Regions from separate parts of the Caloranaerobacter ferrireducens genome, predicted to be linked through region 1. Evidence: riboswitches for the same ligand, from Rfam matches in the RefSeq annotation. Region 1 holds a riboswitch; each other region holds the start of a gene.
The links. A riboswitch is a leader RNA that binds a small molecule or an ion and turns the genes downstream of it on or off. The one in region 1 is predicted to bind cyclic di-GMP.
Positions count from the first base shown of each region.

Region 1 (4,225 bases):
CATATTTATAACAGGAGCTAATATAAGATTTAAAATATTAGAAGATGCTATTGAAATTGAATCAGAAGTTAAAACTGTTGGGAAAACTGGTGTAGAAATGGAAGCTCTTATGGCAGTATCTATGGCAGCGCTTACTATATATGATATGTGTAAGGCTGTAGATAAGGATATGGTAATTAGCGACATTATGCTTGTAAAGAAAACTGGTGGTAAGTCTGGGGATTATAGTAGGTATTAAAATCGAGGAGTGATTGTTATGAAAAGCATAGGAAAAGTAGTGGCTATAAATATAAGTGAGAAGAAAGGGGTAATAAAAACACCTATAACTGAAGGCATATTTAAAGAAAATTTTGGTTTAGTGGGTGATGCTCATGCAGGAAAATGGCACAGACAAGTTAGTTTACTTGGAATAGAGAGTATTGAAAAGATGAAAAAATTAGGAGTAAAAGGGTTGTGTAGCGGAAAGTTTGCTGAAAATATTACTACTGAAGGAATAAAGCTTTATGAATTACCTGTAGGGACTAAATTAAAAATTGGGGAAACGATACAAGAAGTAACTCAAATTGGTAAAGAATGTCATTCTGGTTGTGCTATAGCAAAAGAAGTTGGACAATGTGTAATGCCTAAAGAAGGTATATTTACAAAAGTTTTAAAAGGTGGCAAGATAAAAGTAGGTGATGTTATTGAAGTATTGTATTAAGGTCCGACCATTAAATCAACTAAAAAATATAATTGATTATTAGAAAAATATTTAGTATAATGAACTTGTTACATTGTTAAAAAATAAACAAACGGGGATGTTATGCAAATTTCAGAAAAAATACTTGATGCTAATAAAAAATATGTTAAAGTAAGAAGAGAAAGAAGAGATGATAAACCAATAAGTTCTCATGCACAAAAAGAAATACTTATTTTTACATGCATGGACACAAGATTAGTTGGATTAGTTGAAGAAGCCATGGGCTTTAAAAGAGGAGAAGTAAAGGTTTTAAAAAATGCTGGCAACAGTATTAGAGACAATTGTGATGATGTCATAAGAAGTATATCTTTAGGAACGATTATGATGGGTTTAAAGGAAGTTTTTGTAGTAGGGCATAAAGATTGTGGTATGGCAAAACAGAGCTTAGAGGATATAAGAAATAAGATGTTAGAAAGAGGAGTTCCTAAAGAAGCTATAGATTCAATAGACTTAGCTAATTGGACAGGCATTATAAAAGATGAAAAGGAAAATGTAATTCAAGTAGTAAAAAAAATAAAAAATTCACCATTTGTACCTAAGGATGTTAAAGTTCATGGTTTTCTAATTGACCCGAATAGTGGGGAATTAGAAGTTATAATAAATGATAATGAATAGAAAGGAGTAATAAAATGCAAAAGAGAATGTTGACACCACCAGAAATAACTCAAGCTACTATTAACGCTGGTATAAAAAAGGCTAATCTATCAACTTTGCAAATGATTTTATTAGGAATTTTTGCAGGTATTTTTATAGGCTTTGGTGCACAAGCTGATATTACTGTTATGCAAACATTAAAAAATATTGATGTTGGACTTATGAAATTTATGGGTGCTGCAGTATTCCCTGTAGGACTTATGTTAGTTGTAATGGCAGGGGCAGAATTGTTTACAGGAAACAACCTTATGACATTAGCTTTAATGGATAAAAAAATTAATGCAAACCAAATGTTAAAAAACTGGTTCTTTGTTTATTTAGGGAACTTTATCGGATCAATATTATTAGCTATAGTTGTAGTTAAAGCTGGTTTTTATAAAGTAGATGCTCCAGCTACTCAATTAGCTATAAAAATTGCTACTGGAAAAGTTGGTTTAACATTTAGTCAAGCCTTCTTTAGAGCAATACTATGTAATGTTGTTGTAGTTCTTGCAGTATGGCTTGCAACAGGAGCACAAGATGTAATTTCTAAAATATTTGCTTGTTGGTTCCCAATTATGATGTTTGTTTTATCAGGTTATGAGCATAGTGTAGCTAATATGTATTTTATTTCTTTAGGTAAATTTTTAGGAGCTGAAGTTACTTGGGGACAAATTTGGATGAAGAACTTAATTCCTGTTACTATAGGTAATATAGTGGGAGGAGCTATTATAGTTCCTGTTGTATATTATTTAGTTTATGTAATACCTGCTAGAGAAAAAGAAACTAAATAAGGCTTAATATATAGTTAAAATGAAGGATGCAGTTTTGCATCCTTTTTTGTTTGAATTTTGATAAAAATTTTTTTGTTTTAGGCTAAATAAATTGTTAAATTATGTCGATAAATATATTGCAAGGCATTAAAATTAAATATTTTGGCAAACTAACCGAAAGGTTAGGACGCAAAGCTATGGGCCTAAGGGACTAATATCCTATGGTTGCCAGGCTGCCCATGAAATGTTTTCATGGTTAAGTAAGACGATATTCTTATGGTTAGTTTGCCTAGTACATTTGTACTAGGTTTTTTATTTTTATCTTATTAGGGGGTGGAAAACTTGAGAAATATGCTTAAGTATGCATCTAAAAAAACAACTTCAGTATTGATGATTTTAGCACTGTTATTTAATTTGTTTTCTTTTAATTTAGATATAGCATACGGTGTAGAAGTAAATGAACCAGAATTTATTATTAACAACGTAGATGCACAATATATGGGCTTTGGAGACGATTTACATATTCAACTGCTAAATACTGAATACAATGGTGAAGGTTCTAATGAGACGGTAGTTACAGTTGTTTATGGTAAATCTACTCCTTTAGATGAATTTGAACAACCTATTGAAGAACTAGCTACAGAATTTAAAGTTGAATTCAAAAGCGTAATAGAAAATGTATATGGAGAAGATGTTTATACACCAGACTTTGAATTTTTTGGACACTTCGTTGATTTTAGAAATAGTGAAGAATATTCTAGACTTGATGAAGATTTTAGTAACAAGTCAGAAAATGCAAAAACTGCAATACCCGTATATGCAGCAAAGAAAAATGAAATAGAACTTAACTATCTAAATAAAAGTATAAAATTCTATTGGATACCAGAACCACCGAAATTCAGCATAGCAGAAGATGAGTATTATGATAATGATATTATAGAAGTTGAATTGTTTAATATTGTTGATTCAGAGCAAATAGCGATTCAGGGTAGTTCGGTAATAGTAGATGAAAACAATAATGAGATTGGACAACCTATAGATTTTAAAGTGGTTTTCCATGAAGAATATGATCCAGAGTATAGATTCTATAAACTATATGGTCATTTTTCTGATAAGAATAATACTGATGAATATATTGAAATAGGTGAAACATTAGAAGGAAAAACTGACAATGAATTAACAGCGATTCCTGTAGATAAGAGAGAGAGAAATAAAATAACTTTAAAATATGGTGAAAATACTGAAGTTGTATTTTATTGGCAATCAACTGACTATTGGATAAACGCACATAAATTAACTTACGATATTCAAGAAAATCCGATTGTTGATGTTGCAGTAGAAAATTTTACAGGTTACAAAGATAAATTGTATATTGAATTACTGACTAAAGATACAGAAACACCTACAACTATTGCAAAATTAGGATATAGAGAAACTATTGCAAATGAAGATCCGAATAGCAATGAAGAAATAATTAGATTTTCTTATGAGGCTGAAAATAGTGAATTATTTATTGATTTTAGTGATAAAGAAATAAACAATCAAGAAATTTTAGTTAAACTTGTATATGATAAGAATGATGACGGAATACCAGAAAAATCTGAACAGCTTTGGGAAGCAAGAATAGATAATAGTCCTCCAAATCCTAATACATGGTTTAGTGGAGAAGAAATAATAAATGATGTTAAGTATTATACAGTAAAAGTAAATTTTGATGATATGGTTAAGGGAAGTTCTATATCAGAGTACAACTTTGAGCTTAAAAAAGATGATATATCAACTGGAATATATCCAGATATGATTGAATTGTTTGGTGATGAGAATACTGACTCTTATTATGAAGTTAAGTTATATTTTATGGAAAGTAATTTTATTGGAAACTTGCTTGTAGTAAGAAATATTGAAGATAAAGTAGGACATATTTTAGATGAAAAAGTTACTGAATTTCATATGGATATTCATATTAAAGGAAATGTAATCGATCAACAAGGAAGTATATTATCCGATATAGAAGGTGCTGAAATTATTTTAGTACCAGAAGATTTAGATTTATCAATGATTGATTTTGAATATGAAAGTA
Region 1 is NZ_MDJR01000008.1:35,503-39,727, reverse strand. It holds gene moaC (cyclic pyranopterin monophosphate synthase MoaC) at 1-238, shown strand, start outside; gene BFN48_RS10765 (MOSC domain-containing protein) at 257-700, shown strand; gene BFN48_RS10760 (beta-class carbonic anhydrase) at 803-1,354, shown strand; gene BFN48_RS10755 (formate/nitrite transporter family protein) at 1,369-2,166, shown strand; cyclic di-GMP riboswitch class I at 2,300-2,386, shown strand; gene BFN48_RS10750 (hypothetical protein) at 2,488-4,225, shown strand, end outside.

Region 2 (4,225 bases), on a different contig from region 1:
AAGTTAAAAATAATGCAAATGAACTAGAGACAAATATTGAAATTATAAACGCAAGCATTCAAGAAACAGCTTCAGCAATGGAAGAAGTAGCTGCATCTATTACAGAAATTGCAACTGGAGCTGAAAATCAAACTGTTCAATTGGAGAATACATCAACTAATATTGGGAAAATAGTAGAAAGAATTAAAGATTTGGCAGATAATAGTCAAAGAATTACTGAATTAGCACAGAAATCAGATGCAGATGCTAAAAGAGGAAGTAAAGAGATAATAGATGTTATTGAAGGAATTCAAATATTAAAAACTACAATTGATAAAAGCGTAGAAAGTATTTTAAGTTTAAAAGAAAATGCAGATAAAATTAATAAGATAGTAGAAGTTATTTCTAATATTTCAAGTCAAACAAATATGTTAGCACTTAATGCTGCTATAGAAGCAGCAAGAGCAGGTGAAGCTGGTAAAGGTTTCACTGTGGTTGCAGAAGAAGTAAGAAAACTAGCCGAAAATACTCAAAAGGCTACAGAGGAGATTACACATATTATTGAGGTTGTTCAAACTAATATTGACGAAACGACTACATTGATTGAACATATTAAGAATGAAGTGAATTTAGCTCAGGAACGTTCAAGAATAGGAGAAAAAGAATTGCAGAATATTATTAAAGGAATTGATTTGATTAGTCAGCAAATAGAAGAAATAGCTGATGGTTTAGAACAAGTAGCATCAAATAGTGATGAAATAGTTGAAAGTACGCATATTGTTGCTTCAGTTGCTCAACAGACTACAGCAGGAACACAAGAAGTATCTTCATCAACAGAGGAAGTAACAGCTAATATGGAAGAGATTACAGCTAAAACTAGTGTGTTGACTTATATGGTTGCTAGAATGAGATCTTCTGTTGAAGAATTTACTTTGTAAATTTTAGTGAAAGGAAGATAAAAATATGGCTGAGAAACAATATGTAATATTTAAATTAAATCAAGAGGAATACGGCATAGAAATTTCTAACGTTAAAGAAATCACTGATTATAAAGAGGGGATTAAAGTACCTAATGCTTCTGGTTTCGTTGATGGAGTTATAAATTTACGTGGTGATGTTGTACCAATTATTAATTTAAAAAAGAGATTTAATTTAGATATTACTAAAATAGAAAAAAACAGCAGAATTATTATAACAAACATAAATGAGAAATTAGTTGGTTTCGTTGTAGATGATGCATCTCAAGTATTGACTATAAATGATGATGATGTTGAAAGTCCACCAGAATTGATACTAAATGGGAATAGACAGTTTATTACAGGTATTGGAAAGGTTGATGATGAGATTATTATAATACTAAACTTTAAAGAAGCTCTTTCAGAAGAAGAGAAACAAAACCTACAAGAGATGTAATTGAATTAGAGAATTATAAAGGGCCAGAGATGGCAATTCTTTGGCTCTTTGTTTCTGAGTCTAAATATTAAAAAACATCAAAACAAGAAGGGATTTGAAAAAATATGTCGAATTATTGTTAGGCAGTGTTTTTGGGCTTTAGTCTTATTGACGATTTAATATATTGATAAAGGTAAAACTATCGAAAGGTAGGGGCGCAAAGCCATGGGTCTAAGGGATATATATTCTATGATTGCCAGGCTGCCGATATAAGTTTAAAATATATCAAAGGCAGAGATCCCTTGTAGATATGGGTGTTTTTTTTTGAAAAATAAAAATGAAAGGAGAATTATATTGAAAGTAGGAAGTATTTTTAGTAGTGTAAGAGTTAAATTATTATCAATTTTTATGGCAGCAATTGTATTACCATTAAGTCTATTGGGTTACTTTACTCATCACAAGGCTTTCCAAGTATTAGACCAAAAATTAAGGATTACTACACAACAAAATATAGATGAAGTCAATGAATATTTAAATGAACATTTAATAAGGATGGAAAAATTAGTTTCAATATTAGCTGATAATGAGAGTTTTAAAAACGTCCATAATAAAAATTTTATTTTTAATCAAGAAGGGAGTTTAAATAATGAAAAGTTAATTATAGAGCTATTAAAAAATGTTAAGGAAAATAATTCTGGTATAATATACACATATTTTGGAACTGAAAATGGGGATATGTATATATATCCAAGTGCAGATTTATCCGAAAATTACAACCCTAAAATTAGACCGTGGTATAAGACAGCTTTAGAAAATAAAGGTAAATCAGTTTGGTCAAACCCTTATGCTGATGCAGCTACAGGTGAGGTAACTATAACAGTATCTAAAGCAGTTATAAATAATGGTAAAGTAATAGGAGTTATTGGTATAGATATGAACCTCAAAATTTTATCAGAAAAGCTATCAAATATAACTGTTGGTAGAAAAGGTTATGTTTTTGTTACAGATGGAAAAGGTACTGTTATAGCGCATCCTGATCCAAAACTAATAGGTAACAGCGATATAATTCCTAAGTTAGAATTTTGGCCAACTGCGAAAACAAATAATAAAGGATTTTCCAAATATGTTTATAAAGGGGAGAATAAGTTCTTAAGCTTTACAACAAATACGAAAACAGGTTGGAAGCTGATGGCTAGCATGAAAGAAAGTGAACTATTAGAAGATACAAATATTATTAAGTATTTTGTAATTTATGGTATATTGATAGGATTAATACTAGCTATTATTATCTCATTTATTGTATCAGGCAGCATTGCTAAAAAGCTAAATAAAATTAAGGAGGCTATTGAAAAGGCTTCGACAGGAGATTTAACAGCGAAAGCAGAATTGAAGGCTAAAGATGAGTTTGGTCAGATGGCAGATAGTTTTAATTTTATGATTGATAATATAAGTAATTTAATTAAAGCTGTTAAGGATTCTTCAAATACTGTTTATGAAGCATCAGAGTCATTGGCTGCAACAACTCAGCAGGCAACAATAGCATCGGATGAAATAGCTAAGACAATAGAAGAAGTCGCAAAAAGTACCGTAGATCAGGCTACAGATACTGAAAAAGGTTCTATGAGTGTTAGTGAATTAGCAGATAGAATTGATAAGGTATTAAATACAACAGAAGAAATGAATAATATTTCAAAAGAAACAAGTGAACTTAGCAATGATGGGCTAGAGCAAGTCAAAGTTTTAATAGAAAAAACAAGAGAGAATAATGAAGCAGCGATGAGAGTAAATGAGATAGTTCAAAAAGTAGATAAGAGTTCAGAAGAAATTGGAGTAATTACTGATACAATATCACAAATAGCAGAGCAGACAAATCTTCTTGCTTTAAATGCAGCTATAGAAGCGGCAAGAGCAGGAGAACAGGGCAAAGGCTTTGCAGTTGTAGCTGAGGAAATAAGAAAATTAGCTGAGCAGTCATCAAAGGCCGCAGAAGAAATAAAGGCTTTAATAGAAGGTATACAAAATCAATCTAAGGTTGCTGTAGATGCAATGGCAAATGCAAAAAATATTGTTGAACAGCAAGATATAGCAGTAGCAGAAACTGAAAAAATATTTAATAAAATATTAGTTTCTATAAGGTCTTTAGTAGACAAGGTTTCAGAAATAAAAGAATATAACTATGATATGGCTAAAAAGAAAAACGAAATAGTAGATATTATATCAAATATTTCAGCTGCTGCACAGCAAACATCAGCTGCAACTGAAGAGGTTTCTGCAGCTACGGAAGAACAGTTAGCTTCTATGGAAACCATTTCTTCACACTCACAAGATTTAAAAGTTTTAGCGGATAAATTACAAGAAATAGTTAATGAGTTTAAAGTAAACTAATGAGTTGAGGGGCTAATTTAAAGCCCCTCAACTCATTTTAGCTTGTTGACAAATTTTATTTTTTAAAGAAGGAAATGTTTTGAATGTATAGAAAGATTTATAATAACTTAAATAGTAAATTTTACGAATATTTATAGAGAGGTGTATAAAATGGATGATAGACAATTAAAAAAGCTAGTGATTTATTATTCTCTAGAAGGAAATACAGAATTTATAGCTGAAAATATTGCAGATGTGATTAATGCAGATATTTTAAAATTAAAGACTGAAAAAGAAATTAGTACTCATGGGCTTATGAGATATTTTTTGGGTGGGAAACAGGTTGTTTTAAAAGAAAAGCCTAAATTATTTCCTCTTGATAAAAATCCTGATAATTATGACGTGATTTTTATAGGCACACCTGTATGGGCTGGTACTTATGCTCCAGCTTTTAATACATTTTTTGATACCATTAAACTAAAAGACAAGT
Region 2 is NZ_MDJR01000002.1:87,021-91,245, forward strand. It holds gene BFN48_RS05095 (methyl-accepting chemotaxis protein) at 1-917, shown strand, start outside; gene BFN48_RS05100 (chemotaxis protein CheW) at 943-1,392, shown strand; cyclic di-GMP riboswitch class I at 1,554-1,640, shown strand; gene BFN48_RS05105 (methyl-accepting chemotaxis protein) at 1,696-3,756, shown strand; gene BFN48_RS05110 (flavodoxin family protein) at 3,907-4,225, shown strand, end outside.
Region 2: linked by a shared signal. The riboswitch ahead of BFN48_RS05105 (methyl-accepting chemotaxis protein) and the one ahead of BFN48_RS10750 (hypothetical protein) in region 1 are both predicted to bind cyclic di-GMP.

Region 3 (4,225 bases), on a different contig from region 1:
AAAGGCCTTAATGGAAAACCATTGTTCTGCCTAATTACTATTCCTAGTTCTTGATTGTTTAATTTAACAGGCAAGCCAACTGGATAAATGTGTATTGATTTTCTAAAGGCTTCAAATACTTCATTATCATATTTAACATTAACTAAAGCTTGCACTTTTTCAAAACATTCATGAGGCATTAAATGTTCTTTTCTTATTAAATTTTCATAATGATTAGCAAGACTTAATATTTTAACTAAATCATGCTGCCTCGCCTTAGGCTGCTTTTGAGGTCCATTCCCATCTATAGTTTCGTGATGATATCTAACGGTTGTATATAACAGTACAGAAGTAAATTTTGATTTCAAAAATTCAAAACCAATTTGTTCATGTCTCAAATTGTTTTTATTGTTTTTAATAATTTTTCCTATATCATGTAATAAAGCTGCTTTTGCTAATATCTCTACTTTTTCCATATTAAGACCATATTTTTTACCTGTTGCAATAGATAATAAGCAAACATTTAACGAATGTTCTGCGATACTATTTTCATTTGTTATCTTATCTATGGGTATACTTACTTGTTTACTGCCTATTTCATTTAGAATTTCATTTTTTACTAAAGAATTCAGCTCAGATTCATTAAATATATTTTTAGATATGTCTTGATAAATACAATTCAATTTTTTTATTATTTCTATCCTTTTATCTTCACTAATTGTCTCTTCTAATTTTACATCTGAATTATCGTCCTCTATATATACTGCATTAAGCCCAAAATCCTTCAACCTTTTTAGCAGTCGCTCAGAAATTTGTGTTCCTTCACTAATTAATTTTCTTCCATCTTGTGATTTAATCGGTACAGCTATTCTTTTGTTTATTATCTTTTCATCTACTTTGTATAATCTCATACTCTCGTAGCAATTACTGCTACTTCCCTCCTTTATATAATTCTTTTATTCTAAATCCATATTAAATCTAATTTTTAACCCTTTAATCGCCAGTTTGAAATTATCCTTATCTAAACCTTTAAAAATATTGCTTATACTACCACTTGAAAAATTATTGTATAAATTGTATGCTAACTCTATCAATGCTAAAGAGGTTTCGATAAAATTTACTTGTTCCAAATTGTCTGGTGCTATCCATCTTTTATCCAAATCATATATGTAGTACCTATTATTAAACAGTTCATCATTGCCAGATATTATATAGAACAAAGATTTCCGGTTTAAGTCATTTAAATCTGTACCATCTTTACTGATGATTGTATTAAATCTGTTTTTATGGCTCTGATTAAGGAAATTCATAATAATTTCTCCTTTCTTACCTAAGTAAGAAGAAACTTTTGTTTTTTTATATCACATACTATTTCCCATTAAATATTTCTCCCATTTAGCCCACAAATCACCTATACTCTCAACTAAAAATGGATCAAATTGAGTACCTCTATTCCTGATAATCTCATCATAGCTTTCCTTAAATGTAAATCTATTTCTATATGACCTATTTGATGTCATTGCATCAATAGTATCACAAATAGCTATTATTCTAGAACCTAATGGAATCTGTTTCTCCTTTAAACCATGTGGATATCCTTTTCCATCCCACCTTTCATGATGATGAAGTACTAATTTAGCTATCTTTTTCAATTTATTTGATCTTATTAATATTGAATACCCTATTTCTGGATGAGATTTTATCTTGTCCCATTCATCTTTTGTCAAAGAATCCTTTTTATTTAATATGTAATCAGGAATACCTATCTTGCCTATATCATGCAATTGAGCTGCTATATAAATTATGCTGATTTGATATGTAGGTAAGTCTAATTTTTTACAAAGATCAAAAGTCATCGATGCAACTCTACTTGAATGTCCACCAGTATAAATATCTTTAGCTTCTAGCGATGCAACCAAACATTTCATGATATCATAAGAAATATTATTGTTCATTACAGACTTCATTCTCTCCATCCCCTAAACCTCCTTCCTCTTTTACATAAAAAAAGTACCCTGCATGGGTACCATCTGCCTAAATCAAATAAATCAAAATAATATGGCAGTCTGGCAATCGTAGGACAAAAATCCCTTAGACCCATGACTTTGCGCCCCTACCTTTCGATAGGTTTGCCTTTATCATAATACTATTCAGTATTTAATTGGTGCTTTTTACCTGTTTACAAATTGCCAATTTCATATATTCTACACTAATAGACAAATCCCTTCTTTTTTCGTCAATTTTTTTGCTGTATTTTATATTTTATATAATTTGATATAATCTTTCTTATTCATCGATTTCTTTATACTTTTAAATTTTTGATAATCCATAGGAATTTATATTCCTTATTAAATTGTAGATAATTTTTGAATATAATTTCCGTAATGGATGTGGGCAAAATCTACCTTATACAATTTATTTAAATCGAAGATTTTGTTCTAAAATCATTACAATATTATAATCTAATAACTATTTCCTAGTATATATTGAAATATTAATTTAAAAGATATATGATAGAATAAACTGTTAAAATATTCTAAATTGAGGAGGGATAATTATGGATTTAAGATGGAGTTTAGATGAATTATATACATCTTTTGAATCAGAAAATTTCATCAATGACATGGAAAAGCTTAATAGTATTATTAAAGAAATTAATAACTGGGCTGAACTTAACCTTAATACTAAAGACAATGCAATACAAAAAATAGAAGAATATATAAACATACAAATAGAATTAAATACTCTTTTCGAAAAGCTAATGTCATTCGCAGAGCTTACTTCAAGTGTTGATGCTAAAAACGAAAAAGCTTTAATGGTTATCGACAAACTTCAGACTAAAATAACTGAATTAACAAAACCATCAGTTAAATTTCAAAGATGGCTAAGCTCTATAGACAATCTTGATGAAATAATCTCATCATCTAAAACTTTAAAAGAACATGAATTTTACCTAAAAGAAATTTATAATAAAGCAAAATATCTACTTAGCGATGAAGAAGAAATATTAATCGCTAAAATGTCTAATACAGGCTCAAATGCTTGGACAAAACTTCAAAATATACTTACTTCAACTCTCCTTGTAGATATTAATGTTGATGGAGAAGAAAAACAACTTCCACTTCCTATTGTAAGAAATATGGCATACGATAAAGACCCTAAAATTAGAAAAACAGCCTATGAAGCTGAATTAAAAGCATACAAAAAAATAGAAGAATCTTCAGCAGCATGTCTTAATGGTATAAAAGGTGAAGTCCTTACTATATGTGAAATGCGAGGATATAGTTCTCCATTAGATATGACATTAATTGACTCTAGAATGGATAAAGAAACACTAGAAGCTATGCTTTCTGCAATGAAAGAAAGTTTACCTGCTTTCAGAAAATACTATAAAAGAAAAGCTGAACTTCTAGGTTATAATAATGGTCTTCCTTTCTATGAACTCTTTGCTCCTATGGGAGAAATTGATATGAATTTTACATATGATGAAGCTAAAGACTATATAGTTAAGAATTTTAAAAGCTTCAGTGAAAAATTAGCAGTATTTGCTGATACTGCATTCAAAAATAGATGGATAGATGCAGAGCCAAGAGAAGGTAAAAGAGGTGGAGCGTTCTGTTCAAACCTTCATCCTATAAAACAAAGTAGAATTTTATCTAATTTTACTGGCAGTTTCAGCGATGTTATAACACTTGCTCATGAATTAGGTCACGGCTACCATGGAGATTGTTTAAAGGATGAAAGTATATTAAATAGCGACTACCCTATGCCATTAGCTGAAACAGCTTCTATCTTCTGTGAAACTATAGTTAAAAATGCTGCACTAAAAGAAGCCACTAAAGAAGAAGCATTTTGGATATTAGAACAATCTATCTCTGACGCAGGGCAAGTTATCGTAGATATTTACAGCCGTTTCTTATTTGAATCCAACTTGTTTGAAAAAAGAAAAGATCATGCCTTATCTGTAAGAGAGCTAAAAGAACTTATGTTAAATGCTCAAAAAGAAGCTTATGGTGATGGTTTAGATAGAAGTTTCTTGCATCCATATATGTGGGTTTGTAAACCACATTACTATGAAGCTGCTTATAACTTTTATAACTTCCCATATGCTTTCGGATTATTATTTGCAACTGGATTATATGCAGAGTATTTAAAGAAAGGAGAAGCATTTGTTGAAGAATATGATAACTTACTTGCAGCTACAGGAAAAAATAACGCTGTAGATGTGGCAAAATTAATGGGTATA
Region 3 is NZ_MDJR01000002.1:82,308-86,532, reverse strand. It holds gene BFN48_RS05090 (HD-GYP domain-containing protein) at 1-890, opposite strand, end outside; gene BFN48_RS05085 (DUF6075 family protein) at 936-1,289, opposite strand; gene BFN48_RS05080 (HD-GYP domain-containing protein) at 1,341-1,955, opposite strand; cyclic di-GMP riboswitch class I at 2,037-2,123, opposite strand; gene BFN48_RS05075 (M3 family oligoendopeptidase) at 2,537-4,225, shown strand, end outside.
Region 3: linked by a shared signal. The riboswitch ahead of BFN48_RS05080 (HD-GYP domain-containing protein) and the one ahead of BFN48_RS10750 (hypothetical protein) in region 1 are both predicted to bind cyclic di-GMP.

Region 4 (4,225 bases), on a different contig from region 1:
AAATTTAGCAAAAGTTTCCTGTATTGTAATTTCTCCTTTTTCTGACACATCTCTAGACTTTATAGAAGAATTATTAGCTGCATTTACTATATGTTCAATCTCTTCTATATAGTTTTCTATATCATCCAGTTTGCTTATTGAATTACCAATATTCTCTGCATACTCATTATTATATTCGACTACTTTTTCTATAGCATTTGATATCTCATGTACTTTTTCATCATTAATATCCATAAATTCTCTCAATTTCTTAGTTAATTCTGAAGTCTTAATTGAAACAGCAATTATTTTTTCAAACATATCTCTATAATTTAAACTCAAATTATTTATAGCTTTTATAGTTCTACCGACTTCATCATCACCAAATACTGGTATTCTTAATTTATAATTACCTTCTGTTATTTGGTTCAAATAATTTACAATATCCTTATGGCAAGATATAAGCGAAGTATCTACCACTATATATACTGGTAATAGTAATGTAATAAAATTAACAACTGATATTATAAATACATTAGAAATTTTAAGTAAAAATATTAGTGCAAAATTAGCTAAAAGACCTAATAGCATAGTAAATGCCAAAGTAATTCTAGCTGATTTCTTAGATATTAATTTGAAAAGTATTTTCTTAAAAACATTAATATCACTCATTTGTCCACCTTCCTCTTCTGTTGTTTATTAATAAAAATTATTAATAAAAAATTGACAGCAGTTAATATTAATTCGACGACTGTTTATAGAAATCCTCTAATTGACACAAAAATAAGTAGCAAGACAATATATCGTTATCTTGCTACTTTATGTGAATTAGTACTATATTATAACTCTAGATAATCATATGCATAAACACACTACATTTTTATTAATTAGAATGTGCCAATGAGTAAATTATTGATTTTCTAGTTTCTATTTGTTTTTTGAATAATTGCCTGAAAATATTATCTCTTACTGAATCTGATATATTAATAAAGTTAAAATCGTAATAATTTTTAATACCTACATGATATGATCTGCTTATTTTACCAGTAACCACTACATTACAGTCTTCTTCAAATTGAATGACTACTTTCAATATTTTATCCATTCCTTCTTTATCTATTTTTAAATCATTAATATAGAATGACATAAAGTTTCCACCGACTCTAGTTATATTTATTTTGTAAACTTTCTTCTTATTGTCTATTAAAAATCCCTCTAAATCCCATAGCATACTAAACGAATCTCCAATATGCTTTGCTTCAATTTCTGAAATATAAAGCTCATTTTTATAATATTTATCAATTTTTATATCATATTCACTCACATTCTGGTTTTTTTCTAAATATAATCTAATGTCTGTAATCTTTGATTTTTCTATATCCCTATTAAAGTCAAATGTTTCAGTCATAAATACATATTTATCTTCGTTTTTAACTAATGTTCCTTCAATAAAGTATTCTTTTCCTGATGTTGTAATTAACAATGTTCCCCATATAATAGGTTCCGATAATATTTCCTCATTTATAGCTTTAGATTTCATCAATATTTTAATCATAATCTCTGCAATATTAGGGTCAAATTGTTTACCTTTATTTCTGATAAGCTCATTTATAACAGTATTTATCGATTTAGCTTTTTTATATGTTCTGTTTGACATCATGGCATCTACTGTATCTGCAACACTTATTATCCTGCTTTCCAAAGGTATTTCTTCTCCCTTTAATCCATCTGGATATCCTTTACCGTCATATCTTTCATGATGATGCTTTGCAAAAATCGCTATCTTGTCAAAATTTTCTGTGAATTGTAGCATGTTTTTTATAATACTATAACTGTACACAGAATGTTTCTTCACTTTTTTATATTCCTCATCAGTTAATTTTGTTGGTTTATTTAATATGTCTGCACTTATATAAATTTTACCCAAATCATGTAACACCGCCGATAAATATAATGTTTCTAATCGTTTTTCATCAAATCCTAATTCTTTTCCTATAGCTAATGACCATTGTGCCACATTGTATGGATGAGTTATCATATAAGGTTCTCTTTCCCTTATTATTTGAGACATCATATATATTACATTTAGCATTCTTTTTTTCCTAGATATTTTGATATATTCTAATTGATATAGATTTTGTATAATTGATAATTCTCTAGATATATCTTTATCTAAAAATGTACTACCATCAACTACTTTAGTTTTATCGGTACATCCTAAATATAAACAACCTGTTACTTCTCTATTCTTTCCGTTTCCAGAAAATAGCGGTATATAAATTTCATTTTCCATTTCTTCAATTAAAGGTAAGTACTCAGCTTTATCATCTTTATTTTTACTTAAAAATATAATTTGCTTAGTCTTTATTAATAAACCGAAAACGCAATTTGAAAAATGCTTTATTAAACGCTTAGAATTCTTATAACTTACATTGTAATCTATACCTTCTCTAATAAAAATTCTTTGAAATGTAGCATATGTATTACTTTCATCAAATGTAATCAATTTTGCTACATCGTAACCTAATAGATTAGCAATTCTCCTAATCCCTCCATGCAAATATTCTTCTGTCGAGAGCTGATTATCAAATTTAATCAAGCTTATCATCTAATCAACTCCTCTCTTTTAATAAAAAATAAAACACCTACCGATAAAGGTAACCCTGGTAGGTATATTCTATAAATTTGCAACCTGGCAACCATAGTAAATGCTACCTTAGGCCCATAGCTTTGCGCCCCTACCTTTCGATAGGTTTGCCTTTATCTATATAACAAGCTCTCTCTTTTTTCTCTTCTTTTTATTAGAATTTATATATTTTTTACCCATTTTTATAACTTATAAACATATTTTATCTGTGCCTAAAATTCTCTTAACTCTGGTATAAAGAACATCCATATCCCTAGTAATGAAACTATAATTCCAGAAAATATAAATATAGTTGAAGAAGCTAATTTATCTGAAATATATCCAAGTACAGCTAATCCTAATGGTACTATCCCTTGAGTTAATGTATTCAATATTCCAAAAAATCTACCTCTAAATTCATCAGGCACTATTTTTTGAAATGTTGTATTAATAGGGACATTAACCAAAGCGCTAACAACACCTAGTACTAAAATTAAAAATAAAAATATTACATAAACTCCAAAAGATGAAATCAATGAAAACTTAAAAAATATCAATGGAATACCGAACAGTATTATAATCAAACCATCTGCTATAATACCATTTATCATGAACATATAATATTTTTCTCTAGATGGCAATATTGATAACATAAACATCCCTATTATTGCTCCAATTGGAAATGCAGAACTTAAAATACCATTTTCCTTAGCTGTTAGATTTAATGTGAACTTTATTGTTTTAGGAAATACTATTTGAAAAATTGGATTAAATAGAAAATTAATTACTAATGCAAAGCCTAATAGTACAACTATAGCTTTCTGTCTCTTTAAAAATACTACTCCTTCTTTGAAATCTTTCCAAAAGCTCCATTCATTTTTATTAGTATTATCTATATCTCTTTTAATAGGTGGAATATTTATAAATGTTTCAGATATTCCAGATATAATAAATGAAATTCCATTTAAAATAAATATTCCTAAGATACCTATCCAATAGTATAGAAATCCCGATATAGCTACTCCTACAATCCAAGATAACTGTAAACTCATACCATCTAATGAATTAGCCCTATTTAAATCTTTTTCTTCAACTATATTAGGAATTGTTGCACTTACTGCCGGATTAAAAAAAGTTGCAAAAAAAGCACTTATTGCTGTTATTCCAAATAAGATCCATAGTTTTAACATATCAAAATAAGATAATAAAGCTAATAATAAAATAAGACCTCCACGGATAAAATCTGTTCCTACTATAATTTTTTTCCTATCTATTTTATCAACAAACACACCTGAAATAGGTCCAAAAATTATAGAAGGTATCAATGAACACATTCCAAATATACCCATAAAAACCCCTGCACTTTTCTCACCAACTAGACTCATAATATACCAAGCAACAGCTGCATTATGCAGAGAATTTCCAACATTAGAAACTATTTTACCAATTATAAGCAGCATAAAATCCCTATTTCTAAGTATATTAGGTTTGTTTCTTAGCACTCTTTCCATATTACCCCCCCCAAGTTTTAAATCTTTATTTATTATTTTGAATTGTATTTTGTTTATTTTTTAATATTTTATATTATATGTTTGAATATGTCAATATATATATTAATAT
Region 4 is NZ_MDJR01000002.1:104,999-109,223, reverse strand. It holds gene BFN48_RS05180 (methyl-accepting chemotaxis protein) at 1-651, opposite strand, end outside; gene BFN48_RS05175 (HD-GYP domain-containing protein) at 863-2,587, opposite strand; cyclic di-GMP riboswitch class I at 2,663-2,748, opposite strand; gene BFN48_RS05170 (MFS transporter) at 2,839-4,116, opposite strand.
Region 4: linked by a shared signal. The riboswitch ahead of BFN48_RS05175 (HD-GYP domain-containing protein) and the one ahead of BFN48_RS10750 (hypothetical protein) in region 1 are both predicted to bind cyclic di-GMP.